One region of the uncultured Sphingopyxis sp. genome, then DNA from elsewhere that is predicted to be linked to it. Evidence: predicted binding sites of a transcription regulator. Region 1 holds the regulator's gene; each other region holds the start of a gene.
What was found. Region 1 encodes LexA, which represses DNA repair genes until DNA is damaged. Its sites were predicted from a motif close to GTTCCNCNCTTGTTCT; they were not measured.
Positions count from the first base shown of each region.

Region 2: a site for LexA is predicted at 5,997-6,012, ahead of QZL87_RS15010 (ribonucleoside-diphosphate reductase subunit alpha). Genes of this name have one in related genera too.
Region 3: a site for LexA is predicted at 2,941-2,956, ahead of QZL87_RS08955 (PA0069 family radical SAM protein). Genes of this name have one in related genera too.

Region 1 is NZ_LT598653.1:2,278,581-2,289,193, reverse strand. Features, by position in the region: gene QZL87_RS10540 (amidohydrolase family protein) at 59-1,342, shown strand; gene QZL87_RS10535 (NnrU family protein) at 1,660-2,361, shown strand; gene QZL87_RS10530 (citrate synthase) at 2,511-3,794, opposite strand; gene gltX (glutamate--tRNA ligase) at 3,834-5,300, opposite strand; gene QZL87_RS10520 (ComEC/Rec2 family competence protein) at 5,360-7,519, shown strand; gene lexA (transcriptional repressor LexA) at 7,473-8,156, opposite strand; gene QZL87_RS10510 (molybdopterin molybdotransferase MoeA) at 8,221-9,411, opposite strand; gene moaC (cyclic pyranopterin monophosphate synthase MoaC) at 9,408-9,881, opposite strand; gene trpC (indole-3-glycerol phosphate synthase TrpC) at 10,196-10,613, opposite strand, start outside.
Region 2 is NZ_LT598653.1:3,227,923-3,238,535, forward strand. Features, by position in the region: gene QZL87_RS14990 (DMT family transporter) at 1-29, shown strand, start outside; gene QZL87_RS14995 (L-threonylcarbamoyladenylate synthase) at 173-1,120, opposite strand; gene QZL87_RS15000 (acyl-CoA dehydrogenase) at 1,172-2,914, shown strand; gene QZL87_RS15005 (EAL domain-containing protein) at 3,029-5,317, shown strand; gene QZL87_RS15010 (ribonucleoside-diphosphate reductase subunit alpha) at 6,054-8,012, shown strand; gene QZL87_RS15015 (ribonucleotide-diphosphate reductase subunit beta) at 8,134-9,198, shown strand; gene QZL87_RS15020 (hypothetical protein) at 9,327-9,557, shown strand; gene QZL87_RS15025 (hypothetical protein) at 9,649-9,945, shown strand; gene QZL87_RS15030 (helix-turn-helix transcriptional regulator) at 9,958-10,578, shown strand.
Region 3 is NZ_LT598653.1:1,962,351-1,972,963, forward strand. Features, by position in the region: gene QZL87_RS08945 (long-chain fatty acid--CoA ligase) at 1-1,434, shown strand, start outside; gene QZL87_RS08950 (GIY-YIG nuclease family protein) at 1,496-1,759, opposite strand; gene QZL87_RS08955 (PA0069 family radical SAM protein) at 1,829-2,890, opposite strand; gene moaB (molybdenum cofactor biosynthesis protein B) at 2,997-3,521, opposite strand; gene QZL87_RS08965 (lytic transglycosylase domain-containing protein) at 3,511-5,214, opposite strand; gene QZL87_RS08970 (uracil-DNA glycosylase family protein) at 5,278-6,066, opposite strand; gene QZL87_RS08975 (electron transfer flavoprotein-ubiquinone oxidoreductase) at 6,185-7,840, shown strand; gene QZL87_RS08980 (tetratricopeptide repeat protein) at 7,914-9,494, shown strand; gene QZL87_RS08985 (4-(cytidine 5'-diphospho)-2-C-methyl-D-erythritol kinase) at 9,491-10,339, shown strand; gene QZL87_RS08990 (N-formylglutamate amidohydrolase) at 10,336-10,613, shown strand, end outside.

The sequences.
Region 1 (10,613 bases):
ACAGGTGATAGGCCCCTGCCTTCGCAGGGGCACGGTGCAAGCGGGATTGGGAAGCGTATTGGCGGCCGTCCTGGCGCTCACCGCTCCCGCCGCGGCGCAGGACGTCGCGATCACCAATGCGAAGCTCGTCATCGGCGACGGCAGCACGCCGATCGAGGGCGGCACCGTCGTCGTGCGCGGCGGCAAGGTCGTCGCGGCGGGCGCGGGCGTCGCGGTTCCCGCGGGTATCGAGCGCGTCGATGCCGAGGGCCATTATGTGACGCCGGGCATTGTCGCGGCGTTCAGCCGCGTCGGGCTGGTCGAGGTCGATGCGGTAAGCGGCACCAACGACCGCTCGGCGCCGCGCACGCGCTTTTCGGCGGGGCTCGACATCGCCCCCGCGCTCAATCCGATGGGCTCGCCGGTCGCGGTCAACCGCGCGGCGGGGGTGACGCGCGCGATTGTCGCGCCGGGCGGCAGCAGCAATTTGTTCGCCGGGCAGGGCGCGGTGGTCGATCTGGCCGACGATATGGACATGGTGACGCGCCCGCGCGCGCTGCAATATGTCGCGTTCGGTGAGGATGGCGCGTCGAAGGCGGGGGGCAGCCGCGCGGCGACGTTCCTCCTCTTCCGCGAGCAACTGCTCGCGGCGCGCAGCTATGCGCGCAACCCCGCGGCGCTCGCCGAGTGGGGTAATGATGCGATGATCCAGCGCGCCGACGCCGACGCGCTCGTGCGCGTGATCGACGGAACGACGCCGCTGTTCGTGCGCGTCGATCGCGCGGTCGACATCGTCAATGTGCTGAAGCTGAAGAGCGAATTTCCCGCGCTGAAGCTCGTACTCGTCGGCGCGACCGAAGGCTGGCTCGTCGCGCGCGAGATCGCGGCGGCGAAGGTGCCGGTGCTCGTCTCGCCGCTCACCGACCTGCCGTCGAGCTTCGAACAACTCGGCGCGACGCAATCGAACGCGGGGCGGCTCAAGGCCGCGGGCGTCGATGTGTCGGTCGGCGTGTTCGACGACGATGACGCACACAAGATGGGCTATGTCACGCAATATGCGGGCAATCTCGTCGGCCTGACGCGCGTGCCGGGGGCGAGTGGGCTGAGCTGGGATCAAGCCTTCGCTTCGATCAGCAGCGTGCCCGCGCGCGCGGTGGGCATGGAGGCCAGCATCGGATCGCTACGCCCGGGCCGCGCCGGCGACGTCGTGATCTGGGACAATGATCCGCTCGAGCTCGGCAGCCGTCCGACCGCGGTGTGGATCGACGGCAAGGCGCAGTCGCTGACGACGCGGCAGGATCGCCTGCGCGACCGGTATCGGACGCCGCAGGAAGGCGCGTTGCCTAACGCATACGACTGGTAGGAGAGGGCAGGCGTTTCATCGTCTGCCTTCCCCTGCATCGGTGGTGACGTAGTTTGTCCTTGAAAGGTTCATTCCCTTCCTCGTCACCCCGGACTTGATCCGGGGTCCCGCTTGTCACCCTCGCTGAGCGGGACCCCGGATCAAGTCCGGGGTGACGAAGAAAAGCAAATCATGCCTTGCCTTTCAAACCAGGTCACCATTCCCGCACCCTCTATGTTGACACTGTTACCTTTGTCGCGGATGATGTCGGCGAAACTGCTTCGAGTCGTCGCTGGGCAGGGCGGTCGATCGCGATTGCACGAATGAGGAGAGTGTCGATGCAACCGATGTCGCTCTTGATCGTCACCTGCGTCCTGTTCGTCGGGTCGCACCTCCTCCTGTCGCACCCGCTGCGCGCCGGGCTGGCGGGGCGGCTGGGCGAGCGGGGGTTCCAGATCGTCTACTCGGTGATCGCGATCGCGACCTTCATCCTGATCGTGCAGGCGTGGCGCGGCATGCCGCCCGAGCCGCCGCTGTGGGCGGTGGGAGACGGGCTGTGGGCGCTCGCCTCGCTGATCGTGTTGATCGCGAGCATATTGTTCATGGGATCGCTGATCGGCAATCCGGCGCTGCCCGCGCCGCATGCCGCGAGGGACGCGGCGGCCGCGCCGCGCGGCGTGTTCGCGATCACGCGACATCCGATGATGTGGGGCTTCGCTTTATGGGCGCTCGCGCATGTCATCGTGATGCCGACGCCGGGCCAGATCGTCTTGTCGGCGACGATCGCCTTCCTCGCGCTCGTCGGCTCGGCGGGGCAGGATGCGAAGAAGGCGCGGCTGATGGGCGAGGCGTGGCGCGGATGGGCGGCGCGGACGAGCTTCGTCCCCTATGCGCGGCAGCTCGCGGGCGCGGCGCCGTGGCGCGAGACGATTCCGCGCGGGCATGCGCTGTTTGGGGGGATCGTCCTGTGGGCGGCCGCGACTTGGGCGCACGGGGCGCTCGGGTATATGGTCGCGGGCATCTGGCGCTGGGTGGGGTAGACGGGGCGTCTTTTCAATCCGCCGCCCCCGCGAAGGCGGGGGCCGCCGTCGGTTTACGCGGGCGCCGTTGGCATATTGGAGGGCTTCCCGCTTGGCTAAAAAAAGGGGCCGCAGTGCGACCCCTTTTGTTGTTTCCTTGAGGGATCGCCTCAGCGCTTGTCGACGGGCACGAACGGGCGCTGCGCCGGGCCGGTGTAGAGCTGGCGTGGGCGGCCGATCTTCTGCGCGGGGTCCGAGATCATCTCGTTCCACTGCGCGACCCAGCCGACGGTGCGGGCGAGCGCGAAGAGCGCGGTGAACATCGTCGTCGGGAAACCGATCGCCGACAGGATCACCCCCGAATAGAAATCGACGTTGGGGAACAGCTTCTTTTCGATGAAATAGGGATCGCTCAGCGCCATTTCCTCGAGCTGCAGCGCGACCTCGAAAACCGGATCGTTGACCTTGAGCGCGTCGAACACTTCGCGCACCGTCTTCTGCATCACGGTCGCGCGGGGGTCGTAATTCTTGTAGACGCGGTGGCCGAAGCCCATCAGGCGGAACGGATCGTCCTTGTCCTTCGCGCGCGCGATATATTCGGGGATGCGCTCGGGGCGTCCGATTTCGCGCAGCATATTGAGCGCGGCCTCGTTCGCGCCGCCGTGCGCGGGGCCCCAGAGGCAGGCGATGCCCGCCGCGATGCACGCGAAGGGATTGGCGCCCGACGAACCCGCGAGGCGGACGGTCGAGGTCGACGCATTCTGTTCGTGATCGGCGTGGAGAATGAAGATGCGGTCGAGCGCGCGCTCGACGGCGGGAACGACCTCATATTCCTCCGCCGGAACGCCGAAGGTCATGCGCAGGAAATTGCCCGTGTAGCTGAGGTCGTTGCGCGGATAGACGAAGGGCTGGCCGACCGAATATTTATACGCCATCGCCGCGATCGTCGGCATCTTCGCGATCAGCCGGTGGCTCGCGACCATGCGCTGGTGCGGATCGTGGATCTCGGTCGAGTCGTGATAGAAGGCGCTGAGGGCGCCGACGACGCCGCACATGACGGCCATCGGGTGCGCGTCGCGGCGGAAGCCGCGGTAGAAGGTCGCGAGCTGCTCGTGCAGCATCGTATGGCGTGTGATCGTGTTGTCGAATTTCGCGAGTTCGTCGGCGTTCGGCAGTTCGCCGTTGAGGAGGAGGTAGCAGACCTCCATGAAGCTCGAATGTTCGGCGAGGTCGCCGATCGCGTAACCGCGGTGGAGAAGCACGCCTTCGTCGCCGTCGATATAGGTGATCTGCGATTCGCAGCTCGCGGTCGAGGTGAAGCCGGGGTCGTAGGTGAAGGCGCCGGTCTGGGCGTAGAATTTGCGGATGTCGACGACGTCGGGGCCGACGGTGCCCGACAGGACAGGGCTGTCGACGGTCTTGTCGCCCAGCGTGATTTTTGCGGTGTCGGTCATATTTTGTTCCCTGTTCTGACGGCGGGGAGAGTTGAGTGGCTACGCCCCTGCCGGATAATGTTGCGCTGCGTCAAGTCGCGCCAGACTGACATCGCGTCCGAGCAACAGCAGCACGTCGAAAATTCCCGGGGAAACGGTTCGGCCGGTTAGCGCCGCGCGCAAGGGTTGTGCCAGCTTGCCGAGCCCCAGTCCGGCGGCTTCGGCCTCTGCGCGCACGGCGGCATCCAGCTCTTCTGTCGTCCAGTCGTCGAGCCCGCGCAGCCGCTGTGTCACGGCGGCCAGCAGGCCTTCGGGCGAGGCCTTTAGCACCTCGGCCGCCTTTTCGTCCACCGGCAACGGATCGCCATGGAAGAGGAAGGTCGCGCCGTCGGCGATTTCACCCAGCGTCTTGGCGCGCGGTTTGAGCGCGTCCATCGCGCGCGTCAGCAGGTCGCGGTCGAGGCCGTCGAGCGCGCGGCCGACCAGCTTTTCGACGCGCGGGGCGACGAGACGGGCGAGGCGCGCGTCGTCGGCTTCGCGCAGATAATGGCCGTTGAGATTCTCGAGCTTCTTGAAATCGAAACGCGACGGCGAGCGGCCGACATGGTCGAGGTCGAACCACTCGACCGCTTGGCTACGGCTGATGATTTCGTCGTCGCCATGCCCCCAGCCGAGGCGGAGGAGATAATTGTTCACTGCTTCGGGCAGATAGCCCATCTCGTCGCGATAGGCGTCGACGCCGAGCGCGCCGTGGCGTTTCGACAGCTTCGCGCCGTCGGCGCCGTGGATCAGCGGGACATGGGCATAGACGGGCTCGCGCCAGTTCATCGCACGCAGAAGCGCGAGTTGGCGGAAGGCGTTGTTGAGATGGTCGTCGCCGCGGATCACGTGGGTGACGCCCATGTCGTTATCGTCGACGACGACGCTGAGCATATAGGTCGGCGTGCCGTCGCTCCGCAGCAGGATGAAATCGTCGAGCTCGGCGTTCTGGACGGTGACCTCGCCCTGCACCTTGTCGGCGATCGTCACCGCGCCGTCCTGCGGCGCGCGCAGGCGGATGACGTGCGGCGCCGCGGGGTCGCCGTCATCGCGGTCGCGCCACGGGCTGCGCACGCGGAAGGGCTGGCGCTTCTCCTGCGCCTCGGCGCGCATCGCGGCGAGTTCGTCCTGCGTGAGGTAGCAGCGATAGGCCTCGCCCTTCGCGAGCAGCTCGTGCGCGACCTCGGCGTGACGCGGCGCGCGCGCGAACTGGAACACCGTCTCGCCGTCCCAATCGAGATCGAGCCATTGCATGCCGTCGAGAATCGCGTCGATCGCGGCGTCGGTCGAGCGCGCGCGGTCGGTGTCCTCGATGCGGAGCAGGAACTTGCCGCCATGGTGGCGCGCGAAGAGCCAGTTGAACAGCGCGGTACGCGCGCCGCCGATATGCAGATAGCCGGTCGGCGAGGGGGCGAAGCGGGTCACGACGTCGGTGCCCGTCGCTTCAGGCGTCGCTTCGGCCGAGATGCTTTGGTTTTCGGTTGCCACCGGGGCCTCTTTCACTCACTTTGCCGCCCGGTTGGGCGGGGATCGGGGGTGCCCCTAGCATGGCGACAGGGCAGCTTCAAACGCCCATTGCAGGGGCGCCGGCTCGCTTCGGCAGTCGCGCCCTCGACGCGATCGAGGCGCGGCTGGAGGCCGAGCGTGAGCGGATCGGCCTGTGGCTGCCCGTCGCGCTGGGGGCGGGAATCGGCGCCTGGTTCGCGCTGCCCGCGGCGATGCACTGGATCGGGGGGCTGCTGGTACTGGCGGGCGGGGCGCTCGCCGGATGGCTGATCGGCTGGCATCGCCGGCTCGGGCGCATGATGATCGCGGGGTGCGGGATGGTCGCCGCGGGGCTTTTGCTCGTCTGGCTGCGCGCGGTCTGGGTCGCCGCCCCGGTGCTGGCTGCGCCGGCGACGACCGAATTTTCGGCGATCGTCGAACGCGTCGAGCCGCTGCCCGCAAAAGGGAAGATTCGCATTCTCGCTCTGCCGCAGCGGCGGAGCGACCTGCCGCCGCGCGTGCGCCTGACGCTGCGCGGCGAGCAGGCGGCGGGCCTCGCCGAGGGCGAGGCGATCGGGGTTCGTGCGCGGCTGATGCCGCCGCCGGTCGCGAGCCTGCCCGGCGGCTATGATTTCGCGCAGCGCGCCTGGTTCGACGGCATCGGTGCGGTCGGGACGGTGCTCGGCGAGGTTGCGCGCGCGCCGGGGCGCGGCACGGCGCGGCCGTCGGTGCGTGTGCGGCCGAGCGCGCATATCCATGGGCAGATCGAAGGGTCGGCGGGGGGCATCGCGGCCGCGCTCGTCACCGGCGATCGCGGCGCGATTTCCGAGGCCGACGAGGAGGCGATGCGCCGCAGCGGGCTGGCGCATTTGCTGTCGATCAGTGGGCTGCACGTCACCGCGGTCGTCACTTTTGCGATGCTCGCCGCGATGCGGCTGCTTGCGCTGAGCCCGCGGCTCGCGCTCGCGGGCATTGTCCTGCCGCTCGCGGCGGCGACGGGGGCGCTTGCGGGCGGGGGCTATACATGGCTCGCGGGAGCCGAGGTGCCGACGCTGCGATCGTTCATCGCCGCGCTGCTCGTGCTCGCCGCCTTGCTGATGGGGCGCGAGGCGCTGACGCTGCGGCTCGTTGCCGCGGGGGCGCTGATCGTGCTGGTCTGGCGGCCCGAGGCGCTGGCGGGCCCGAGCTTTCAGCTGAGCTTCGCGGCGGTAACGGCGATCATCGCGCTTCATGAGAGCCGGCGGATGCAGGCGTTCATGGCGCGCCGCGAGGAGCCGTGGTTGTTCCGGCTGGGACGCGGCGTGGCCGGATTGCTGATCACCGGGCTCGTCGTCGAGGTCGCATTGGCGCCGATCGCGCTGTTCCATTTCCACAAGGCGGGACTCTACGGCGCGCTCGCCAATGTCGTCGCGATCCCGCTCACGACCTTCGTCATCATGCCGTTCGAGGCGCTCGCCTTGCTCTTCGACAGCGTCGGCCTCGGCGCGCCTTTGTGGTGGATTGCCGAGCAGGCGTTGCGCGCACTGATCGCGCTGGCGCATGGCGTCGCCGAGGCGCCGGGCGCGGTTGCGACGCTGCCGAGCTTTCCGCCTTGGGGCTTTGCGCTCGCGGTCTTCGGCGGGCTGTGGATATTGTTATGGCAGACGCGCTGGCGCCGGGCGGGGGCGGTACCGCTGGCGGTCGGGATGGCGGCGCTGCTCGCCGCGCCGCGCCCCGGCCTGCTCGTCACCGGCGACGGGCGGCATATCGCCGCCGCACTGCCCGATGGCGGCTATGCGCTGCTGCGCGACCGGGCGGGCGATTATGTTCGCGATACGGTTGCCGAGGCGGCGGGGGTCGATGCGCCGCTTCTGGCGCTCGCCGACCTCGATCATGTCGAGTGCAATCGCGATTTCTGCCGCTGGGCGCAGGGCGAGGGCGTGGCGCGGCGGATCGTCCTCGCCTCGCGCGGGCGCGACCGGATCGAGGGCGCCGACATGGCCGCTGCGTGCGCCGCCGCCGACGTCGTGATCAGCGACCGCTGGCTACCGCGCGAATGCACGGGGCGCTGGATGACGATCGACCGCGACAGCCTTGCCGAAACCGGCGGGCTGGCAATCTATCTGGGCGAAGCGCCGGAAGCCGTCGCCACGCTGAAAGCGGGCGACGAGCATCCGTGGCGCCGGCCGCAGCAGCTTAGTGGTAACGACGAAGCAGTCCCGACAGCCGCCCTTGCACGATGACGCGCTCGGCGGGGTAGCGTTGCGGTTCATAGGCGCTGTTGGCGGGATCGAGCCGGATCATCTGGCCTTCGCGGCGGAAATATTTGAGCGTCGCATCCTGTCCGTCGACGAGCGCGACGACGATGTCGCCCTCGCGCGCGGTGCTCGCCTTCTGGATCAGCGCATAGTCGCCGTCGAAGATGCCCGCCTCGACCATCGAATCGCCCGACACTTCGAGCGCATAATGTTCGCCCGAGCCGAGCAGCGCGGCGGGGACGGCGAGATTGTTGTGATCTTCGAACGCCTCGATCGGCACGCCCGCGGCGATCTTGCCGTGCAGCGGCACTTCGACGATGTCGTTCGCCGCGATCGGCCGCATCGCGGGCGGGCTCTTGCGCAGCGGGACGATATTGTCGCGATCGTTGCGCACGGCGGGCTTCGCCGCTTCGGGCACCTTGAGCACCTCGAGCGCGCGGGCGCGGTTGGGTAGGCGGCGGAGAAAACCCCTTTCTTCCAAGGCACTTATCAGCCGGTGGATGCCCGATTTCGACTTGAGGCCGAGCGCCTCCTTCATCTCCTCGAACGAGGGCGAAATGCCGCTCGCGTCGAGGCGCTGCTGGATGAAGTGGAGCAGTTCATGCTGCTTCGCGGTCAACATCGGTCGTTCTCCATGATGCCATATCGGACATAGGGAGAACGATAGTGGAACAAATCGGAACTTGTCAAGCGATGACGATATAGTCCGCTGCCGCGCCGGCCGCGCGCGCGCGGGCGCCGATGTCGCGGATCAGCAGCGCATTGGCCGAGGCGAGCGGCAGCGTGCGGCCGCTTTCCTGCCCGATCATGGGGATCAGCCGGCCGCTTTCGAGTCGCGCGCGCAGATAGTCGCGGCGTGTCCCGCCCTCGCCGAGCGGCGCGGCGAGCGGTGCGCGATGCACCGCGGGCAGCGGATCGGCCGCCCCGGCGAGGTGGCGGACGAGCGGCAGCAGGAACAAGGTCGCGGTGACGAAGGCCGAGGAGGGATTGCCGGGCAGGCCGAGCAGCACCGCGTCGCCGAGCGTTCCGGCGATCAGCGGCTTTCCGGGCTTCATCGCGATCTTCCAGAAATCGAGCCGCCCGCCAGCGTCGTCGAGCGCGCCGCGGACATGGTCGTGATCGCCGACCGACGCGCCGCCGACGGTGACGATGACGTCGTGACGTCGTGCCAACTCCTTGAGAATGTTCGCGAGCTTCGCGCGGTCGTCGGGGGCATGAAGGGGCAGGACGGGCGCGGCGGCTTCTCCGGCGAGCATCGCGGCGAGCATGACGCCGTTGCTGTCGGGGATGCGGCCGGGCGCGAGCGGGCGTCCGGGCGGGACGAGTTCGTCGCCGGTCGTGACGATCGCGACGCGCGGGCGGCGGCCGACGGCGAGCTGGCCCGCGCCGCTCATCGCCGCCGCCGCGATGGCGCCGGGGGTCAGGCGCGTGCCCGCGGGCAGCAGGCAATCGCCGGCGGCGAAATCGGCCGCGCGGGGCCGGACATGGCGTCCGCGCGCGCCGGGGCCGTCGCGCGTCAGCGTCAGCGCGTCGCCATCGCGCGCGACATCCTCCTGCACGATGACCGTGTCGGCACCGGGGGGGAGCAGCGCGCCGGCGAAGATACGCATCGCTTCGCCGGGGCCCACGCTGCGGCCGGGCGCGGCGCCCGCGGCGCTTTCGCCGATAACGGTCCACGGGCCGGGCAGGTCGTCGAAGCGGATCGCATAGCCGTCCATGGCGGAAAGCGGTGCTTCGGGCTGGTCGCGCAGCGCGACGACATTGTCCGAAAGATGGCGTCCAGGCGATTCGGAAAAGGCGATATTCTCGCTGCCGAGCGGTTCGCGTAGCGCGAGGAGCCGCGCCTGCGCCTCCTCGACGGCGAGCAGGCCGCTCATTCGGCGCGCCAGTCGCCCGAGCGGCCGCCGCTTTTTTCGAGGAGGCGGATGTCGCCGAGCACCATCGCGCGGTCGAGCGCCTTCGCCATGTCGTAAAGGGTGAGGAGCGCGACCGACGCGGCGGTGAGCGCCTCCATCTCGACCCCCGTCGGCCCCGTCGTCTGCGCGACGGCAGTAACCGCGATACCCTTGTCTTCCCACGCGAAATCGACGCCGATCTTGGTCAGCGCGAGCGCGTGGCAGAGCGGGATGAGGTCGGCGGTGCGCTTCGCCGCCATGATCCCGGCGATGCGCGCGGTCGAGAGCACGTCGCCCTTGGGAGCGTTGCCGTTGCGGATCGCTTCGAGGGCCTCGGGTGACATGGCGATGCGGCCGCCCGCGACGGCGCGGCGCTGCGTCGCGGGCTTGGCGCCGACGTCGACCATGTGCGCGGTGCCGGTCGCGTCGAGATGAGTCGGTTTGGGTGTCATTGCCGGAGGACGGAAGCAAGGCGGCGGGCGAAAGGCAAGGGGGATGGGGGGCGGGCTGGTAGTTGCTTTAACGATTATCGTCACCCCGGACTTGATCCGGGGTCCATTCGCACGGGCGTCGGAAGAATGGATCCCGGATCAGGTCCGGGATGACGAATGTCTGAGACCGACCGATTGCGGCCTCTTACATTGTCATCCCCGCGAAAGCGGGGACCCAGAGCGTGCGTAGGCTGATCCCGCACTGGGTTCCCGCTTTCGCGGGAATGACGAAGGTAGAGAACGGCAACTCCCCACCCCAAAGCGGAAATCGCCCGTCAGCCTTCCAGCAGCGCCCTGGTTGCCGCCGTGACGTCGTTCTGGCGCATCAGGCTTTCGCCGACGAGGAAGGCTTTGACGCCGCTTTCCGCCAGTCTTTGACAGTCGGCGTGGCTCGCGATGCCGCTTTCGCCGACGAGCAAAGTGCCCGGCGGGACAAGCTTCGCGAGGCGTTCGGTGACGGCGAGGTCGGTTTCGAAGCTTCTGAGGTCGCGGTTGTTGACGCCGATCAGGCGCGATTCGAGCCGCGAGAGCGCGCGGTCGAGTTCGGCTTCGTCGTGAACCTCGACCAGCACGTCCATGCCGCGTTCGAGCGCCGCGGCCTCGATCTCGCGCATCGGGCCGTCGTCGAGCGCGGCGACGATGATCAGGATCGCGTCGGCGCCGATCGCGCGGGCTTCGGCGACCTGCCACGGG
Region 2 (10,613 bases), 950 kb from region 1:
AGGACCCCATCGAACCGGCGGCGGCATGACTTGTTTATCCCCTCCCGCCTGCGGGAGGGGCAGCGAGACTTGCGAGTCCTGAGCTTGTCGAAGGGCCGCTAGTCGCAGCGGGGTGGGCATTGCGACGGCGCTGCCCACCCCCAACCCCTCCCGCAAGCGGGAGGGGAGCAGGTCACACCGCCGCGCGCGCCAGCCGGTCGTTGATCGCCGCGCCCAACCCCTCGCCCGGGATCATCGCAACCGCGATCTTCGCCTTCGCACTCGCCGCCCCCGCATGCAGCGCGTCGAACAGCCGCGCCGCCGCCTCGGTCAGATCGCCCGTCGCGCTCAGATCATAATCGCCGGCGACAGCGCCGAACCCGATGCCATATTCGTCGTCGGCAAAACCCGCCGCCCCCAGCCGCACCGGCTTGCCCGGCGCATAATGGCTCGCCAGCATCCCCGGCGCGACGACCTCCGATCCCTTCACCCCGGCGGCCGGCAGCCCGGCAGCCTCCGCCAGCATATCCGCCGTCACCGGTCCCGGCCGCAATATCTCGACCGCGCCATCGCGCACCCGCGCGATCGTCGATTCGACGCCCGCCGTCGTCGGCCCGTCGTCGATTACCAGCGCGATCCGCCCGCCCAGGCTCGCCAGCACATGCTCCGCCTTCGTCGGGCTCACCCGCCCGCTCGCATTGGCGCTCGGCGCCGCGAGCGGCGCGCCGCTCTCCGCCAGCAGCGCCTGCATCGCGCGGTGCCCCGGCACCCTCAGCGCAATCGTATCGAGCCCCGCCGTCGCGATGCTCGCGACCGGGCATCCCGGCGTGCGCGGCACGACCAGCGTCAGCGGGCCCGGCCAGAAGCGCGTCGCGAGCGCGCGCTCGGCCGCCCCGAACGCGCCCAGCGTCTCGGCGACGCCAAGCGTCGGCACATGCACGATCAGCGGGTTGAAATCGGGCCGCCCCTTCGCGGCATAGATGCGCGCCACCGCCTCGGCGTTCCGCGCATCGGCGGCAAGACCATAGACCGTCTCGGTCGGCACCGCGACCGGCTGCCCGCCCGCGATCAGCGCCGCCGCCTCGGCGATAGAAGCGCTATCGAAGGCGCGAACAAGTGTATGCTTTGAGGCATGGGCCATGCCGCGCTATAGCGCCCGCGCAACGATATTCACCAGCAAAGTGCCGAGCCCATGACCTATACGCCGCCCACCACCGAACAGCTCTTCGTTCTCAACCATATCGCGCGCATCGACGCGATGGCGCAGCATGAGCGTTTCGCCGCCGCGACCCCCGACATGGTCGAGGCGATCGTCACCGGCATCGGCGAATTCGCCGCCGACGTCTATGCGCCCTTGAACCGCGTCGGCGATACGCAAAACCCCAAGTGGGACAACGGTAAGGTCACCATGCCCCCGGGCTTCAAGGAGGCGTACAAACAGTTCGTCGAGGCGGGCTGGGGCAGCATCGACGGCCCCGGCGAATATGGCGGGCAGGACCTGCCCTTCACCCTCGCGACCGTGGTGATCGAGGCGCTCGGCAGCGCGAACATGGGCTTTTCGCTGTGCAGCATCCTCACCCCCGGCGCGATCCACGCGCTGATGGCCTATGGCACCGAGGAACAGCGGCAGACCTGGCTTCCCAAGCTGGTCACCGGCGAGTGGAACGGCACGATGAACCTGACCGAGCCCGCCGCGGGCAGCGACGTCGGCGCGCTGCGCTCGACCGCCGAAAAGATCACCGAGGGCCGGAACGCCGGCCTCTATAAAATCCGCGGCCAGAAGATCTTCATCACCTTCGGCGAGCACGACCTCACCGACAATATCGTCCACCTCGTTCTCGCACGCACCCCCGGCGCGCCCGAGGGAACGCGCGGCATCTCGCTTTTCCTCGTCCCCAAATATCGCCTCGACGACGCGGGCAATCCGACGATTTCGAACGGCGTCCATTGCGCCTCGATCGAGCACAAGCTCGGCATCCATGGCTCGCCGACCGCGGTGATGGTCTATGGCGAGGACGAGGACTGCCTCGGCGAGATCGTCGGCGACGAAATGGGCGGCATGCGCGCGATGTTCGTGATGATGAACAATGCCCGCCTGATGATCGGCTGCCAGGGCATCCAGATCGGCGAGCGCGCGACGCAGCAGGCGCAGGCCTTCGCCGCCGAACGCGTCCAGTCGGCGCTCGCGGGCTCGCCCGACCGCACTCCGGTGACAATCGACCAGCACCCCGACGTCCGCCGCATGCTATGGCGAATGCGCGCGCAGACCGAGGCCGCGCGCGCGCTCACTTACTATGCCGCGGCGCAGATCGACTTCGGCAAATTGGGCGACGAGGCGGCCGCGATGCGCGCGGACATCCTCATCCCGCTCGTCAAGGCGCACGCGACCGACATCGGCTGCGAAGTCGCCAGCCTCGGCGTGCAGGTCCATGGCGGCATGGGCTTCATCGAGGAAACCGGCGCCGCGCAGCATTATCGCGACGCGCGCATCGCCCCGATCTATGAAGGCACCAACGGCATCCAGGCGGCCGATCTGGTGGGCCGCAAGCTCGGCATGGCGGGCGGCGACCTCGTCCGCGGCCTCATCGACGATGTTGCGGCCGGCGCCGCCGATTTCCCCGAATTGCAGCAGCTCGTCGATGCGTGCCGCGCGGTCACCGACTGGATGGTCAATGCTCCGACCGCAGACCGCCTCGCGGGCAGCTACCCCTATCTCACCATGCTCGCGACCGCGACCTGCGGCTGGCTGATGGCGATCCAGCACAAGGCCGCGCGCGCCGCGCTCGACGAGGGCGAAGGCGACCGCGCCTTCCTCGAAGCCAAGATCGCCTCGACGCGTTTCTACCTTCAGCAGATCGTTCCAGTGGCAACGGGGCTGGCGGCATCGGCGCTCGCCGGCGACGCGGCGCTCGAACCGCTGCCCGCGATGGGCTGAATCATAGGAAATCCTGTGCTTTCCCTCTTCCCGGGCCGCGCAGGATTTCATTCATAATTAACGCGATGATAACCATCTGGGACTAGACGCGACCGGCAATTGCTGGAGACGTGCGTGCCCTTCCCGGTCAAAAGTCTGATCATCAGCTGGCGGACGATCGCACTGTCGCTACTGCTCAGCGTGGTCGTGGGGCTGGCTGCGGTCAGCGAGCCGATCGATCGCGTCATCGAGGCTGCGATTGGCCGCGTTGCGTGGCGACCGGTCTCGGATGACATCGTCGTGGTGGCCCTCGACGACCGGACGCTCGACGAAGTCGCCGGTCGCGATTTTTCGATGACCCGGCATGCGCAGGTGGTCGATGCGATCGACCGGGCCGGCGCCAAACGCCTGTTTATCGACTTTACTTATGACCGGCGCGAAAGGGATCCCGATTTTCGGTTGCTGACCGCGGCGGTGAGGAAAATGGGCGACCGCGCCATCCTCGCGGTCGCGGCGAAATCGGCACGCAGCGGGGATTCCGAATTGGCGCGCTTCCCCAGCCCCGCCTTCGGTACCGCCGTCCAGATCGCGTGCATCGGCTGGGAATATGAACTCTGGCAGGTCTGGCGGATACCGATCACGCTGGACGTCGACGGTCGGGCCATTCCAAGCTTCTCGTCGTTGCTCGCGAACCGGCGATCGAACGACGCCGGAGTTTATGCTCTCGATTATTCCTACAAGACGAGTTCGATCACCGAATATAGCGCAAGCGACGTCCTGTCGGGCAAGGTCGCGCGCGAACTGGCCGGCCGCGACGTAATCTTCGCACCGACTGCAGCGGAGTTTCAGGACAATCATTATCTTCCCGGGCACGACCGCGTGCCGGGCGCTTATGTGCATGTGATCGGTGCTGAAACGCTGAAACGCGGCATGCCCGTCGACATCGGCTGGTTTCCTCATCTCGCCATCACGGCGGTCTTCCTGCTTGCCGCAGCCGCCTTTCGCCGCGCACGCTGGTTCAACATCATCGCCGCGGCGCTCGCCATCGTGCTGATCGTCAGCAAAATCTATCTGATGACGATGCTGGTCAGCAGTTCGATCGGGGCCGCCCTGTTTCTTGCCGCCGTGATCGGCGCGAACGTCTCGCGTACCAGTCGCCGCCGCTTGGCACAGCGCGAAAATCCCCTATCGGGCCTCCCCAATTTCGAAGCCTTGCGCTCGCAACCCTCGTTCGGCAGCGCCACCGTCATCGCGGCCAAGGTCGTCAATTTCGAAGATCTTGCCGCCTTCATCCCGGGGGACGGCATCGGCAAGCTCGTCGAACAGGTCACCCGCCGCCTCCAGCTCGCCTCGCAGGGCACCGCGCTCCACCACGATCTCGACGGCACCTTCGCCTGGCTCGTCCCCTATTATCAGCACAGCCAGATTGAGGGGCAGCTCGCGGGCCTCGCCGCGCTGTTCAACGCGCCGCTGACGATCGGCGAGCTGCGCGTCGACGTCGCGATCGCCTTCGGGGTCAACGACGAGTTCGAAGGCTCGAACGCACAGCGCCTCGCGGCCGCGCTCGTCGCTGCCGAACGCGCGATCCGCACCCGCGCGCTGTGGACCAAATATACCTCGCGCCAGAAGGAAGACGCCGGCTGGCAACTCTCCTTCCACTCCCAACTCGAAGACGCGCTCACCGGCGGCGACATCTGGGTCGCCTTCCAGCCGCAATATGAAATCGCGACGAAGAGGCTCGTCGGGGTCGAAGCACTCGCGCGCTGGACGCACCCGACACGCGGGCCGATCCCCCCCGACGAGTTCATCGTCCAGGCCGAAAAGAGCCAGGACATCTATCGCCTCACCCTGTTCGTGATGGATCAGGCGATCCGCTCGGCGGCGCAGTTCCACGAGCGCGGCTTGCGCATCAACATGTCGGTCAACCTGTCCGCCAGCCTGCTCGACCACAGCGACCTCGTCGGCACGATCCGCGTGATGCTGACCGCGCATCATCTGCCGCCCGAGGTTTTGACGATCGAGATCACCGAAACCGCGCAGATCGAAAACAGCCGCCAGGCGCGCCAGACGCTCGCCCAGCTGCGCCGGACAGGTATTCGTCTGTCGATCGACGATTATGGCACCGGCCAGTCGAACCTCGAATATCTGACCGAGATCGAGGCCGACGAGATCAAGATCGACAAGCGATTCGTGATGACGATGCGCGATTCGCAGCGGAACCTCGAAGTGGTCAAATCGACGATCGATCTCGCACACCGCCTCGGCGCCGTCGCGGTCGCCGAAGGCATTGAGGACGCCGAAACCATGGCGCTGCTCGCGGGCCTCGGCTGCGATGTCGGTCAAGGCTATCACCTTGGAAAACCCCAATTGTTTTCCGAACTCGCCGCGACTCTCTCCGCCTCCCCGCAGAACCGCACCGCATAACTGCCAGATTGGCAGTAATGCTTATAGTTAAGACTCGATTTACCTTACTAATTAAGGTATACGCTCCGTTAACTGTTCCGCATGGGCAGTGCCAACAGGAGATCTGAAATGGGTTGGTTTTGGAAATTTCTGGGTGGCGGCGGCACCGGTAACGGTGGCGGTCAGGCCTAACTCGGAAACAAATTAAGGAGAGGGCTCCGGCATCGCCGGGGCCCTTTCTTTTTGCCCGGCGACGATCCGCGCGGAGATCCGCGCAGACGACCGGGCCGAACCGTCATTCCCCTCACCGCATCGCGCGTCGGGCCGCAACAGCACGTCGCGGCAAGCCTTTCTTCCCGGCCGAAAAAATTTCGGCCCGGCACCCATATCCGCCCCTTCGCGCGCAAAGCCGCGGAAACGCTGGCGCGACGCGTTTCGTTCGTCCATCGGCAGCGACGAGACGAATCAAATTATCGACGAGTCGAGTCTTCAACCTGTCATTTACCGTCTTGCATCGCCGCGCCGACGTGGCACTATAGGTGGTGGGTCGGCCACGGGGGCACCCCAAGAAATTGTATCAGGCTGCAAGTGGCGGATTTCCGTCGTCCATCGCATATGGACCCGGAAAAACCCTTTCTGCGCCCAAATAAAGTGCCCCGTGGAGAGGTTTAGATGCTAGGATCGGGGCTTCGCCCCGAGTCGAACAAGACAGGAACAAGGCGCACCGATGTGCGCGGTCGGAACGGGGGCGAATGCAATGGATTTTCGGGAAAGCGAACGGGTGGAGACGAGCGACGTGGCGACGATGGAACTGGCGAAGACTGACGCTCCGGCGGCACCCGAATCGACGGGCGAATCGCCTGCAGATGCGAAGCCCGCGGCGAAGCTCAACGACGGCAGCGAGCCCAAGGTGCATGCGCGCCGCTTCGCCATCGTGACCGACGCGAGCCGCGACGCGCTGCTCACCGATTTCGGCAAGGAAACACTGCAGGACCGCTATCTCCTGCCCGGCGAATCCTATCAGGACCTCTTCGCGCGCGTCGCCGACGCCTATGCCGACGATCAGGATCACGCGCAGCGCCTCTACGACTATATCTCGAAGCTCTGGTTCATGCCCGCGACCCCCGTTCTCTCGAACGGCGGCACCGGCCGCGGCCTGCCGATCAGCTGCTATCTGAACTCGGTCGATGACAGCCTCGAAGGCATCGTCGGCACGTGGAACGAGAATGTCTGGCTCGCCAGCCGCGGCGGCGGCATCGGCACCTATTGGGGCGCGGTGCGCGGCATCGGCGAACCCGTCGGCCTCAACGGCAAGACCAGCGGCATCATTCCCTTCGTCCGCGTGATGGACAGCCTAACCCTCGCGATCAGCCAGGGCTCGCTCCGCCGCGGCTCGGCCGCCTGCTATCTCGACATCTCGCACCCCGAGATCGAGGAGTTTCTCGAGGTCCGCAAGCCCTCGGGCGACTTCAACCGCAAGGCATTGAACCTCCACCACGGCGTGCTGATCACCGACGAGTTCATGGAGGCCGTCCGCGACGGCGCCGAATTCAACCTGCGCAGCCCCAAGGACCAGAGCGTCCGCGGCACCGTCGACGCACGCGGCCTGTTCCAGAAGCTCGTCGAAACGCGCCTCGCGACCGGCGAGCCCTATATCATCTTCATCGATCAGGTGAACCGCATGATGCCCAAGCATCATCGCGACCTCGGGCTCAAGGTTTCGACCTCGAACCTCTGCTCCGAAATCACGCTGCCGACGGGCCGCGACCATCTCGGCAACGATCGCACCGCGGTCTGCTGCCTCTCGTCCTTGAACCTCGAAACCTGGGACGAGTGGAACGGCGACAAGCGTTTCATCGAAGACGTCATGCGCATGCTCGACAATGTGCTGCAGGACTATATCGACCGCGCCCCGCCCGAAATGGCGCGCGCCAAATATAGCGCGAGCCGCGAACGCTCGGTCGGCCTCGGCGTCATGGGCTTCCACAGCTTCCTCCAGGCGCGCGGCCTGCCCTTCGAGGGCGCGATGGCGAAATCGTCGAACCTGCGCGTCTTCAAGCATATCCGCGCGCAGGTCGATCAGGCGTCGATGCTGCTCGCCAACGAGCGCGGCCCCTGCCCCGACGCCGCCGATCAGGGCGTGATGGAACGCTTTTCGTGCAAGATGGCGATCGCGCCGACCGCGTCGATCAGCATCATCTGCGGCGGCACCAGCGCGTGCATCGAGCCGATCCCCGCGAACATCTACACCCACAAGACGCTCTCGGGCAGTTTCTCGATCCGCAACCCGCATTTGGAAGCCCTGCTCGTCGACAAGGCGAAGAACAGCGACGCGGTGTGGAACTCGATCCTCGAACGCGGCGGCAGCGTCCAGCACCTCGACTTCCTGACGCAGGACGAAAAGGACGTGTTCAAGACCAGCTTCGAGATCGACCAGCGCTGGCTGCTCGAACTCGCCGCCGACCGCACCCCCTATATCGACCAGGCGGCGAGCCTGAACCTCTTCATCCCCGCCGACGTCGAGAAGTGGGACCTGCTCATGCTCCACTATCGCGCGTGGGAGCTCGGGATCAAATCGCTCTATTATCTCCGCTCGAAATCGGTCCAGCGCGCCGGCTTCGCGGGCGGGGTCGAGGCCGACAACACGCCCGAGGCCGCGAAGTTCGAACTGAGCGCCGAGAGCACCGATTACGACGAGTGTCTGGCCTGCCAGTGAGGCCCGACGCTCCGCGTGTCCCCGCGAAGGCGGGGACCCAGAGCGGCATTACGCCAAGCCAGACTGGATCCCCGCCTTCGCGGGGACACTGAAACAAGAGATCAAGATCGAGGATAAGAACATGTCCCTTCTCGAAGCCCGCAAAACCTACAAGCCCTTCGAATATCCGTGGGCGTTCGATTTCTGGAAGCGCCAGCAGCAGATCCACTGGGTGCCCGAGGAGGTGCCGCTGGGCGAGGATTGCCGCGACTGGGCGCAGAAGATCAGCGACCACGAACGCAATTTGCTCACCCAGATCTTCCGCTTCTTCACCCAGGCCGACATCGAGGTGCAGGATTGCTACCACGAAAAATACGGCCGCGTGTTCAAGCCGACCGAGATCAAGATGATGCTGACCGCGTTCAGCAACATGGAGACGGTGCATATCGCGGCGTACAGCCATCTGCTCGACACGATCGGCATGCCCGAGAGCGAATATGGCATGTTCCTCGAATATGACGAGATGCGCGCCAAGCACGACTATATGGGCACCTTCGGGGTCGAGAGCGACGAGGATATCGCGCGCACGCTCGCGATGTTCGGCGGCTTTACCGAGGGGCTGCAGCTCTTCGCCAGCTTCGCGATGCTGATGAACTTCCCGCGCTTCAACAAGATGAAGGGCATGGGCCAGATCGTGAGCTGGTCGATCCGCGACGAAAGCCTCCACTGCGAAGGCATCATCAAGCTGTTCCACACCTTCGTGAAGGAACGCGGCTGCCTGACCAAGGCGGTGAAGGAAGACATCATCGACACGTGCCAGAAGACGGTACGGCTCGAGGATGCGTTCATCGACCTCGCGTTCGAACAGGGCCCCGTCCCCGGCATGACGCCGAAGGAGATCAAGCGCTACATCCGCTACATCGCCGACTGGCGCCTCGGACAGCTCGGCTTCCAGCCGATCTACATGATCGACGAACACCCCCTCCCCTGGCTCGCCCCGCTCCTCAACGGCGTCGAGCACGCCAACTTCTTCGAAACCCGCGCGACCGAGTACAGCAAGGGCGCGACGCGCGGCGACTGGAACACCGTCTGGACCAGCTTCGACAACCGCAAGAAGGCGAAAGCCAACGACGACGACGCGACGGCCGGCGAAGCGGGCGACGACGGCGAAGACATGTTTGCGAAAGCCGGCATCGCCGCCGAGTAAACCAAACCCCCTCCCCTTCAGGGGAGGGGCAGCGAAACTTGCCAGCTTGCTGGCTTAGTGAAGCGGGGTGGGGGCTCACGAAACAGAGCCACGCTCCCGACCGAACAACAAGAAGTCAGAGGCCAAAAATGACCGAAAAGAAAAAAGAAAAGCTCCTGATCCTCAGCCAGCCCCAGCGCGCGACCCTCGAAGGCCTCTCGAACCGCCGCCCCCAGCTCCCCACCGACCCCGTCCGCGACGAACTCGTCACGCTGGGCCTCGTCGTCAAGCAGGGCGCCAAATGGGCACTGACCCCGACGGGCAAGAAGGTGCTCGCGGCCAGCTCGAACCGGCGGAACTCGGGCGGGTTTTCGGTTTGAGGCATTTAGTGGAAGATTTTGAAGCAGCGCATGCTTTGTTGACCTGAGGTCAATTTTTTGGCAAAAGGCGATAGCTTGCTTAGGAGACGTTATGGCGAAGCTCAACAATGCGCTCGTCGCGGGATATGTCCAAGCTTGGTTGGAGCAACTCTCTGATCAAATCACGCTTTCGGCTGAGACCCAAGCCGATATGAAGGCGCAAACGATCCCGCTGACCGATCTGATTGACGTTCTCGAAGCAAGCGACGACGCTAGCTCAACCAAGGAGAACCCGCATGACGCTTTCTTTTCCATCACCGGAACGACTGTCGATGGCGAGCGCTTGCGCGTGACGCTCTCGATTGATCCCCTCGTTGGGATCTGTGTTCACGGCGTACAGCGCCTCTAAGGATAAATCGCTATGAAGAACCAGCAAGACAACTGGGTTGTCTTGCCAGAGTTTGTGGCGGATAACCTTGGCGCTCCGTTCAAGGTTATCCTAAAGGACTCTGTCAAGCAACAGATCGACAAGAGCACTGGAAAGGTATTAAATACCACTATTCCCAATCCGCGAGACCTTCTTAGAAAGGTTGCTCTCCATCGCTTAGCTCACCCGAGAAAGTTGAATGGAGAGGAGATTAAATTTGTCCGCAAAGCCCTAAAAATAAAGGCGAAGGACTTGGCGGAAATGATAGACATCTCAGTAGAACATATGTCCCGATGCGAATCTGGAGAGAGAATACTATCTCCCGGAATAGAAAAATGCCTTAGGCTCGCAATAATCCTCCACGTCTTTGACATAGAGGATGAAATCGGAAACAATGAAGATGAACCATCTCTAAAAAAAGAGCTTGAGGCTTATAGAGACGCCGTAAATAAGCTAAAAAATGTTTTTAGAGACATTGATATATCCTGCGTTCACTCTGCAGATAAGCCGCTATCTATGACTTTTTCTGTTCGCAAAAGTGATGAGACGCGTGATTCGCAAGAGCAAACGGAAGAACAATGGGATGAGGCACCTCGGGAATCGATGGCGGCCTAAAAATATGGAGGGTTTGGGTCATAGGCCCAAACCCT
Region 3 (10,613 bases), 320 kb from region 1:
GGGATGAAGAAGGGCGACCGCATCGCAACGCTGGCGATGAACCACGGTCATCACCTGGTCAGCTGGTACGGCTCCGCGGGGATGGGCGGGGTGCTGCACACGGTGAATCCGCGGCTGTTCGACGAGCAACTGATCTATATCATCAACCATGCCGAAGACCGGGTGCTGCTGTTCGACGCGATGTTCCTGCCGATCGTCGAGCGGCTTCGTCCGCAATTGCCAACGGTCGAGCATTTCATCCTGTTCGACGCGCCGGCGCGCGAGGGCTATCTGTCCTATCGCGATCTGATCGATGCGGAAGACGGCCGCTTCGATTGGGTGGAGCTCGACCAACGCGATCCGGTCGGGCTCTGCTATACCAGCGGAACGACGGGCAATCCGAAGGGCGTGGTCTATGAACATCGCTCGAACGTCATCCACGCGATCACCGAAATCCAGCCCGATGTGTTCGACATGTCGAACCGCAGCGTGGTCCTGCCGATCGTGCCGATGTTCCATGCGAACAGCTGGGGTATTCCCTTCGCCGCCGCGACCGTGGGCGCAAAGCTGGTGTTTTCGGCGACCAACGACGCGCAGGTGCTGTGCGACCTGATGCACGACGAGGGCGTCACCCACAGCGCCGGCGTGCCTACGGTATGGCTCGCGATGTTCGCGCATATGGACGCGACCGGCATGGATTATGGCAAGCTTTACCGCGTGATCATCGGCGGATCGGCGGCGCCGCGCGCGATGATCGAGCGGTTCATGAAGGCGGGGATCGACGTCGGCCACGCCTGGGGGATGACCGAAACCTCGCCGATCGGGACGATGGGCAAAAGGCCGTGGAACTGGGACGAGATGAGCTTCGACGAGCGCGTCGACATCGTCGCGCGGCAGGGCTGTCCGCCGTTCGGGGTCGAACTGCGCATCGTCGATGACGAGGACAACGAGCTGCCGCGCGACGGCGAGACGAGCGGGCGGCTGCAATGCCGCGGCCCGTGGATCATCCGGCGTTATTTCAAGGCCGACAGCGATGCGGCCGACGGCGACGGCTGGTTCGATACCGGCGATGTCGCGGTGCTGCATCCCGACGGGGTCATGCAGATCACCGACCGCGCGAAGGATGTGATCAAGTCGGGCGGCGAATGGATCAGCTCGATCGAACTGGAAAATGCCGCGGTCGGCGCGCCGGGGGTACAGGAAGCCGCGGCGGTCGGCGTCTATCACCCCAAATGGGACGAGCGGCCGATCCTGCTGATCGTGAAGAAACCGGGTGCCGAGGTGAGCGAGGCGAGCGTGCTCGACTATCTGACGGACAAGGTCGCCAAATGGTGGCTTCCCGACGAGATTGTCTTCGTCGAAGAACTGCCGCATACGGCGACCGGCAAGATTTTGAAGCGCCAGATCCGCGACGATTACAAGGATTACAGGCTGCGGTCGTTGGCGGAGGCGTAAACATGGCGTCGCCCCCGCGAAGGCGGGGGCCGCTAGCGGCCTTGCTCAAGCGTTGAGGGTTTCAAACAGGTCGATCCATTCGGGATTGGTTTCGGAGATCAGCCTTAGTTTCCCATTTCTTTAGCGCCCTCTCCCGCACGATCGCTTCGTCGATGCGGTCGGAGGGCTCTGCGTAGACCAGTCGGGTCAGGTTCCATTTTCGGCAAAATTCCGATCCAGTGCCCGACCGATGCGCGAAAATGCGGGCCGCCAGATTGTCGGTGACGCCGATGTAGAGGATGCCCATCGGCTTGTTGGTCATGATGTAGACATAGGCGTTTCTCATCGACCTTGCTCCGTGACGACGGCGGCCCTCGCCTTCGCGGGGCGACGGTTAAAGCATCGCCGTTCGCACTCAAAACAGCTCCATCTGCCCGTCGCGTTCGGGCGGGCGGAACAGGTCGCAGCGGATCGGCGGGAAGCTCCGGTCCATGCCGTGCTCGCGCGCGGCGCGCCTGACGCGGGAGCGGATGAGTTGCGCCCAGACGCCGTGGCCGCGCATGCGGGTGAAGAAACCGGAGTCGTTATCGCGACCGCCGCGGATGTCCTGCACCATGTGCATGACCTTGTCGGCGCGGTCGGGATAGTGGGCGGCGAGCCAGGCGCGGAAGAGCGGCGCGACCTCGAAGGGCAGGCGCATCAATATATAGGAAGCGCGGATCGCGCCCGCCTCGGCGGCGGCAGCCATGATCGCCTCGATCTCGTGGTCGGTGATCGCGGGGATGATCGGCGAGATATTGACCTGCGTCGGCACGCCTGCATCGATCAGCTTGCGGATCGCGGCGAGGCGGCGTTTCGGGTGCGGCGCGCGCGGTTCGAGCGTGCGCGCGAGCTTCGGGTCGAGTGACGTCACCGACACCGCGACCCCGACCAGACCATCGCGCGCCATGCCGGCGAGCAGGTCGATGTCGCGCAGTACGCGGTCCGACTTGGTCGTGATGATCAGCGGATGGCGCGTTTCGGCCAGCACCTCGACGACCGAGCGGGTGATGCCCCATTCGCGTTCGATCGGCTGATAGCCGTCGGTATTGGTGCCGATCGCGAGCGGCGCGACCTTGTAGTTGCGTTTCGCGAGTTCGGCGCGAAGCAGCTTTGCCGCGTCGGGTTTGGCGAACAGCCTGCTTTCGAAATCGAGCCCCGGCGACAGGTCGTGAAAGGCGTGCGTCGGGCGCGCGAAGCAATAGACGCAGCCATGCTCGCAGCCGCGATAGGGGTTGATCGAGCGATCGAAGCCGACATCGGGCGATGAATTGCGCGCGATGATCGTCTTCGGATGTTCGACCGTGACCGTCGTGCGCAACGGTGGCGGGGCGCCGTCGATGTCCTCCGCCGCGTCGAGCCAGTCGCGATCGGCCTCGCGGTCGAGCGATCCGGTACGGGTCGGACGCAGGTTGGTCGGGGCGCCGCGGCCCGCAATCGGGGGCAGGGGTTTGAACGATTCCACCCGGAAAGGATAGTCCTCGGGCGAGAACAAATAAAGAACATATTCGTCACCCCCGCCTTCGCGGGGGCGACGATCAGGGCTATTCCATCAACCGCGGCATCAACTCGACAAAATTGCAGGGCTTGTGGCGGCTGTCGAGTTGAGTGGACAAAATGCCTTCCCACGCGTCGGTCACGGCGCCGGTCGAACCGGGAAGCGCAAAGATATAGGTGCCGCGCGCGACGATGGCGCAGGCGCGCGACTGGATCGTCGAGGTACCGATGGTCTGGTAGCTGAGCCAGCGGAACAGCTCGCCGAAACCCGGAATATCCTTGCCGTCGAGCCGGTGGAGCGCCTCGGGCGTGACATCGCGGCCCGTGAGGCCAGTGCCGCCGGTGGTGATGACGACATCGACCTCGGGATCGTCGATCCAGTTGTGGAGGCGCGAGACGATCAGGTCGGTCTCGTCCCGGATGATCGCGCGTGCTGCCAGCATATGGCCCGCGCCGGTCAGCAATTCTTCGAGCTTGTCGCCCGACCGGTCGTCGGCGGCGCTGCGGCTGTCCGAAATCGTGAGGATCGCGATGCGGACGGGCCTGAACGGCAGGCTCTCGTCAATCGGCATTCGCGAAATCACCGGCATAGGTCAGGCGCGTGCGATCCTTTCCGTCGGGAAAGCGCGGCCATTTGCCCTGCGCGAGCGCGGCGCGGCTGACCGACGGCTTGCCCTGCTGCGCTTCGTACATCCAGTAGTTGCGCAGCACGATGCCGACATAGCCGCGCGTTTCCCAATAGGGGATCGATTCCATATAGAGCAGCGGGTCGTCATTATCGCGAATTTCGGTCTGCCAGCGCGCGACCGGCGCGGGGCCGGCGTTATAGGCGGCGATCACCTTGGGCAGCTGGCCGCCCGTGGCGGGCTCGCGGCTGAGATATTGCAGATAACGCTGGCCGAGATCCATGTTCACCGCGGGCGTCTTGAGATCGCCGAGTGCCGCGACCGCGCCTTCCCAGCGTACGATGTCGCGCGCGGTGCCGGGGCGCACCTGCATCAGCCCGGTGGCGCCCGCCGGGCTCACGACGCCGCGCTGGAAGCGCGATTCCTGCAGCGTATGGGCAAAGACCAGCGCCGGATCGACGCGCCAGCCGCCCTTCGGCTCCCATTTGGGCTGCGGATAGCGTGCCCCTATGGCGGGCTTGCGGCCGTGCGGCGTATTATGGGCAAGATAGAGCTGCGTTTCGGGCAGGCTGAGCGCGCCCGCCATCGCAATCAGCTGCGGATGCTGGTCGGGATCGCCGATCTGGGCCTGATGGCGCAACGCCTGACCCGCGTAGACATCCTCGCCGATCTCGGCCAGCGCCATCGCGACGCGGACGTTTGGCAGCTTCTCGAGCGCGCGCCACGCGCTGCGATCGGCGCGGACATTCTCGCGCTGGATCGCCGTCTCTACGCCCAGCGATTCGGCTGCGAGCAGGCCGTAGAAGGTTTCCTGATTGGCCGCGGCGGCGCGCAGGCGCGGCTGCACCAGCGCGGGCTGGCCCGCCGCGACCGCGGCGCGCGAGGCCCAATAATAAGCGGCGGCGCGCTGTTCGCTGTCGGGCGCTTCCTTGGCGACGCGGTCGAAGGCGGCGAGCGCGGTGCGGTAATCGCGAAGCCGCCACGACGCGAGGCCCTGCACCCAGGCGCCCTGCGTCGCCCACGCCCCGCCGCCCGCGGTGCAGGCGAGCGATAGGCGCAGTGCATTCTGGTCGTCATTCTCGATATAATAGGACCAGGCGACCTTTTGCGTCCATTCGGCGCGCGCAGCGGGGCTGAGCTGGTCGATGGCCGCGTTGAGAAGGGCTTCGGCGCCCGCCGGATCGTCATTCTTGATCCGGTCGGGGATCGTCGCGGCGAGGCGCGCGGCCGCCGGGTCGCTGACGCTGTCGGCGCCGAGCCGGCGCGGTGCGCTACCGGCCCAGGCGAGGCGCGCCTCAAAGGGAAGCGCCGGCAGGTCGGTCGCGCCGCGCTTCGTCGCGAGACGGCCGAGCTGCGCGGCCTGCGGCAGCCAGGGCGAGCGCGAAAGGATCGGCATGATGTCGGCTACTTCTGCGCGCGGGCTGTTCGCGGCGGTCAGCAGTTCGGCGCGCAGGAAGTCGGTGAGCGGGCCGTTGCCGGAGTCGTCGAGCAATGCCTTCGCGTCGGCCCAACGCTGGCCGCGGATCGCACCGAGAACCTGCGTGTAAAGCTGTTTCTGTTTCGACGAGAGGATGTCGGGCACCGTTTGCGGCGCCGACGCGAAATCGCGATTGCCGGCATCGGCAGCGAAGGCCGGCATTGCCACAAGCGAAAGCGCCAGAACGGCGCCGGAGATAAGATTTCTGGTCATATTTCCCATCTGTCAACGTCCCCGGTTGAACAGTTTCAGGCTATCCCATGCCGCCGCCTTCTGGGCGGGCCGGGCCAGCAGCATCACTGGATGCGCCACAGCCACCGTTTCCATCTTGGCGCCATCTTGGTTAATATTCAGTAACCTTCCGCGCGCATCGGGTAGGGCGGTCGCGGCGGCCATGCGCGTGATGTCGCTGCCGATCAGCAGCAAGCGTTCGGGTTTGGCGAGCCGCAGATGATGCCAGAGCAGGCGGTCGAGTTCGGCCGCATCCGGGCCGTCGCAGCGGCCGCCCGCGGGGCGCGTGACGGCAAGGCTCGCGACATAGCAGTCGGCCCGCGCCATGCCGATCGCCCGCAGCATCGCATCGAGCAGCTTGCCCGCGGCGCCGGAAAAGAGCGTCCCGCCCTGCTGGTCGTCGATTTCGGGCCACGCGGTGAACAGCATCAGCGGCGCGCCCGCTTCGCCGACCGGAAGTATGCGGCGTGCGTCCCACTGGCTGCCGGGCACGTCGGCGCCGGTCGCCAGCCAGCTTTGAAATTCGTTCCAGTCGTCGGGGAAGACGACGGGTCCCTTCGGTTCGGCCGCCTCGGGCGTCTCCTGCCGCTGGAGCGCGGCGGGAAGCGGGAGCGGCTCGGGCTCGGCCTCGACGACGCGTTTCGGCTTGGACGCCGCAGCGTCATTCGCCGGCGGCACGTCGAGCCAGCCCGCGGGTTCCTCGCCGACGAGCGCCTCGACGCCCGCCAGCGACCACCAGTCGCTGTAGCTTTCCGCCAGCAATGCAGAGTTTTGCCCTCCCATGAAATTGTTTGAAACAGGAGGTTGACGGGCGCGTCAATTGGCGGGCATCGCAAATCGTGACAGAATGAGCGCAGGACACGATGAATGTCCGCGCTGGGACGGCAGAAAGGTATTTGCGGTGAGCGAACGGGAATCGATGCCCTATGACGTGGTCATCGTCGGCGCGGGGCCGGCGGGACTTTCGGCGGCCATCCGCCTCAAACAACTGGCGAACGAAGCCGGCAACGAATTGTCGGTGTGCATCCTCGAAAAAGGATCTGAAGTCGGCGCGCACATCCTGTCGGGCGCGGTGATCGATCCCAAGGCGCTCGACGAACTGCTGCCCGACTGGCGCGACCAGGGCTGTCCGCTCGCCGAGGTGCCGGTGAACGACAACCAGCATTGGGTGCTGACCAGGAACAAGAAGTTCGGCTTGCCGCACATCATGACGCCGCCCTTCATGCACAATGTCGGCACCTATACCGGCAGCCTCGGCAATCTTTGCCGCTGGCTCGCCGAGCAGGCCGAAGGACTGGGGGTGGAAATCTTCCCCGGCTTCCCGGCGGCCGAAATCCTCTACAATGACGATGGCTCGGTCAAAGGCGTCGCGACCGGCGACATGGGCGTTGCGCGCGACGGCAGCCACAAGGCGGACTATGCTCCAGGGCTCGAACTCCATGCGAAATACACCTTCTTCGCCGAGGGCGTTCGCGGTCACCTGACCAAGATGCTCAAGCCGCAATTCGCGCTCGACGCCGATTGCGAACCGCAGGTCTATGGCCTCGGCGTCAAGGAGCTTTGGGACATCGACCCCGCGAACCATGCGCCGGGCCGCGTCATCCACACGCAGGGCTGGCCGCTCGACGCGAACGCCAATGGTGGCGGCTTCCTCTATCATCAGGCGAACGGGCAGGTCGCATTGGGTTTCGTGACCTGGCTCAACTATCGCAATCCGCACATCTCCCCGTTTCAGGAGATGCAGAAGTGGAAGACGCACCCCGAGATCGCCAGCATCTTGAAGGGCGGCAAGCGCGTCTCCTATGGCGCGCGCGCGATCAGCGACGGCGGATACCAGTCGGTGCCGAAGCTGGCGTTTCCGGGCGGCGCGCTGATCGGCGACAGCGCCGGTTTCCTGAACGTTCCGCGTATCAAGGGCACGCATACGTCGATGAAATCGGGCATGATGGCGGCGGAGGCGGCCTTCGCCGCCGTCACCTCGGGCCGGTCGAGCGATACGCTGGGCGCCTATCAGGCGGCCTATGACGACAGCTGGGTCAAAAAGGAACTGAGCGTCGTGCGTAACGTGCTGCCACTCGTCGAGAAATATGGCGATCTTGCAGGCACGATCCTGTCGGGCATCACCATGTGGCTCGAGACGCTGAAGATCAAAGTCCCCTTCACGATGAAGCATCATCCGGACAATGAAAGCCTCTATCGCGCCGACATCATGCCGAAGCCGGACTATCCCAAGCCCGACGGCGTGCTGACCTTCGATCGCCTGTCCTCGGTGTTCATCTCGAACACCAACCATGAGGAGGACCAGCCGGTTCACCTCCAGCTCAAGGACCCGTCGATCCCGGTCGCCTATAATCTGCCGCTCTATGACGAGCCCGCGCAGCGTTATTGCCCGGCGGGCGTCTATGAAATCGTCGGCGAAGAGGAAGGCGATCCCAAGTTCGTGATCAACGCGCAGAATTGCGTCCACTGCAAGACGTGCGACATCAAGGACCCGACCCAGAATATCAACTGGGTCACCCCCGAAGGCGGCGGAGGCCCCAATTACCCGAACATGTAAGCCTGCGCGCCTCCTTCTGATCGTTGCCGCTTTCGCGGCGGCGGCGCCCGCGCGTGCCGACGACGACGGCGGCATGGTGCTCGACGCGCTCGTGCGCGCGCGACTGGCAGAGGAGGGCGGCGAGCCGGCCGCCGCGCTGTCGGCGCTGGCGACGGTGTCGAGCGCCGCCCCGGGCCTGCCCGGCATCCGCGGACGGATGCTCGAACAGGCGATCGAGGCGGGCGACCTCGACGCCGCGCACGACGCCGCGCAAAACCTGTGGACCGCGGGCGACCGGCGTTTCGATGCGCAGTTGGTGCTGATGGTCGATGCGATGCGCCGTTCGGACTGGAAGGCGGCGCGCGCCATTATGAAGGGCCGCATCGACAAGGCGGGCGCCGACACGATCGCGCGGCTGATCCTGCCGACGGTGAACGCATGGATCGACGTCGGCGCGCGCGAGAATTTTCCCGAGCAGCATCTGCTCGCGGTGAACAGCCGGGCGCGGCCCGAGCCCGCGCTGACGCTTCAGGTCGCGCTCGTGCAGATCGCGGCGAAGCGCGTCGATTCGGCCTCGGCGCTCGCGGACGGCATCACGCTGACCGACCGGACGAGCCAGCTTGTCGCCATGCGGGTCGCGGCGACGCTCGACAAGGCGGGCGAACGCGACGTGGCCGAACGGCTGCGCGGGCGGATCGCGCTGGCGTCGGGACAGCGCGAGGATCCGATGCTGCTGCTTCCCGACCAGCCGGTTTCGACCCCGCGCGCGGGCGTGGCGCAATGGCTCGGCATATTGGCCGACGGCCTTGCGCGGACGCCGAACGGCAGCGCGAAGCTGCCATTGCTGTTTGCGCGCGCGGCCTATTGGCTCAACGACGAAGACTGGGCGGTGCGGGCGACGCTGGTCGAGGCGCTCGACCGCAACGGCCAGTCCGCCGATGCCATGGCCTTGCTCGACACGGAGCGTCAGCAACTGCCACCGGTCCTGACGATGCGCCGCGCCGAATTGATGGCCGATGCGGGCGATCTTGCGGGCGCGGCGAAGCTGGCCGAGGCGGCCGCCGACGCCGATCCGGCGCGCGGGCTGCTCGTCCGTTTCGCCGACATCGCCCGGCAATCGCACGATCCCACGGCGGCGGCGCGTGCCTATGAGGGGCTCGAGGCGGCGCTGGGCGACGGCGAAGCCGACCGGGCGCTGCGCGGCACGCTGCTGATCGCGCGCGCGGACCTGCTGTTGCAGGCGGGACAGTGGGACGAGGCGGCGGCGCTGATGGAACGGGCCGTGGCGTTGCGCCCCCATGATGCGTCGATACTGAATTTCGCCGGCTATTCGGCGCTCGAACGGCGCAAGGATATTGAGCGATCGCTGGCGCGGATCGAGGCTGCCTGGCGCAGCGAACCGCAGAATGCGAGCATCACCGACTCGCTCGGCTGGGCCTATTTCCTGACGGGGCGCGCCGACGACGCCGTCGATCTTCTCGAAAAGGCGCAGCGCGGCGAGCCCGACAATCCGGTGATCGTCGAGCATCTGGGCGATGCCTATTGGCGAACGGGACAGAGGTTCCGCGCGCGATACAATTGGCGCGCCGCGGCATTGCTGGCGGAGGCCGAGATGGCGACGCGGCTGGAAGCGAAGCTGCGCGACGGGCTGACCCCTGCGACGACGGCGCCGTGACGGCGTTTCGCGAGACCGGCTGGGCCAAGATCAACCTCGCGCTGCATGTCCGGTCGCGGCGCGCCGACGGTTATCATGCGATCGAGACGCTGTTCGCCTTCGTCGATGGCGGTGACGCGATAGCTGCCGAATTGGCCGAAACCGACAGCCTCGCAATCGACGGGGCGTTCGGCGAAGGGCTGAGCGCGGGCGGCGACAATCTGGTGATGCAGGTGCTGACGCTGCTTCGCGCGCGCCATGGCGCCGGCCGGGTGCCGCCGCTGGCGGTGACGCTGACGAAGATGCTGCCCGTAGCGGCGGGGATCGGCGGCGGATCGGCGGACGCCGCGGCGATGGCGCGGCTCGTGCGGGCGCATTTCCTGCCCGAAATCGGCGATACGGCGCTGGCGCGGATCGTGAGCCCGCTCGGTGCCGATGTCGCCGCTTGCGTGGCGAGCGAGACGTGTCTTGGCGTCGGCACCGGAGAAGAATTGAGCGCCGTGCCCAACTTGCAACTGAGCGGGACGCCGGTGCTGCTCGTCAATCCGCGCCAGCCCGTCGCGACCGGGCCGGTATTCGCCGCGTGGGACGGGATCGATCGCGGGCCGCTGTTCACCGGCGCCGATCCGCGCGCGAGGCTGCTCGGCGCGCGCAACGATTTGCAAAGGCCGGCCATCGCAGGGTGCCCGGCGATTGCCGATATTTTGCTCGAACTCGGCGCGCTCCGTCCCTGGCTCGCGCGCATGTCGGGATCAGGGGCGACCTGTTTCGCCTTGTTCGATGCGGCGGCCGAACGCGACGCGGCGGCGGCCTTGCTGGCGGAGCGGCATCCGGGCTGGTGGACGATGGCGGGAGCGTTGCGATGAGTGAAGCGTGGCGGCAGATCGGGGAGGCGCGTGCGGGCGGTATCCTGCTGATCGCCGACCATGCCTCGGCATATGTGCCCGCCGACATCGATCTCGGCATCGATCCCGCGCTGCTGTCGAACCATATCGCTATCGACATCGGCGTAGCCGAGGTTGCAGCCTTGCTCGTCGAAAGCGGCGCGGTCGATGCGGCGATCCTCGGCGGCGTGTCGCGGCTCGTCGTCGACTGCAACCGCGAGGAGGATGCGCCGGGGGTGCTGCCGATTGCGAGCGA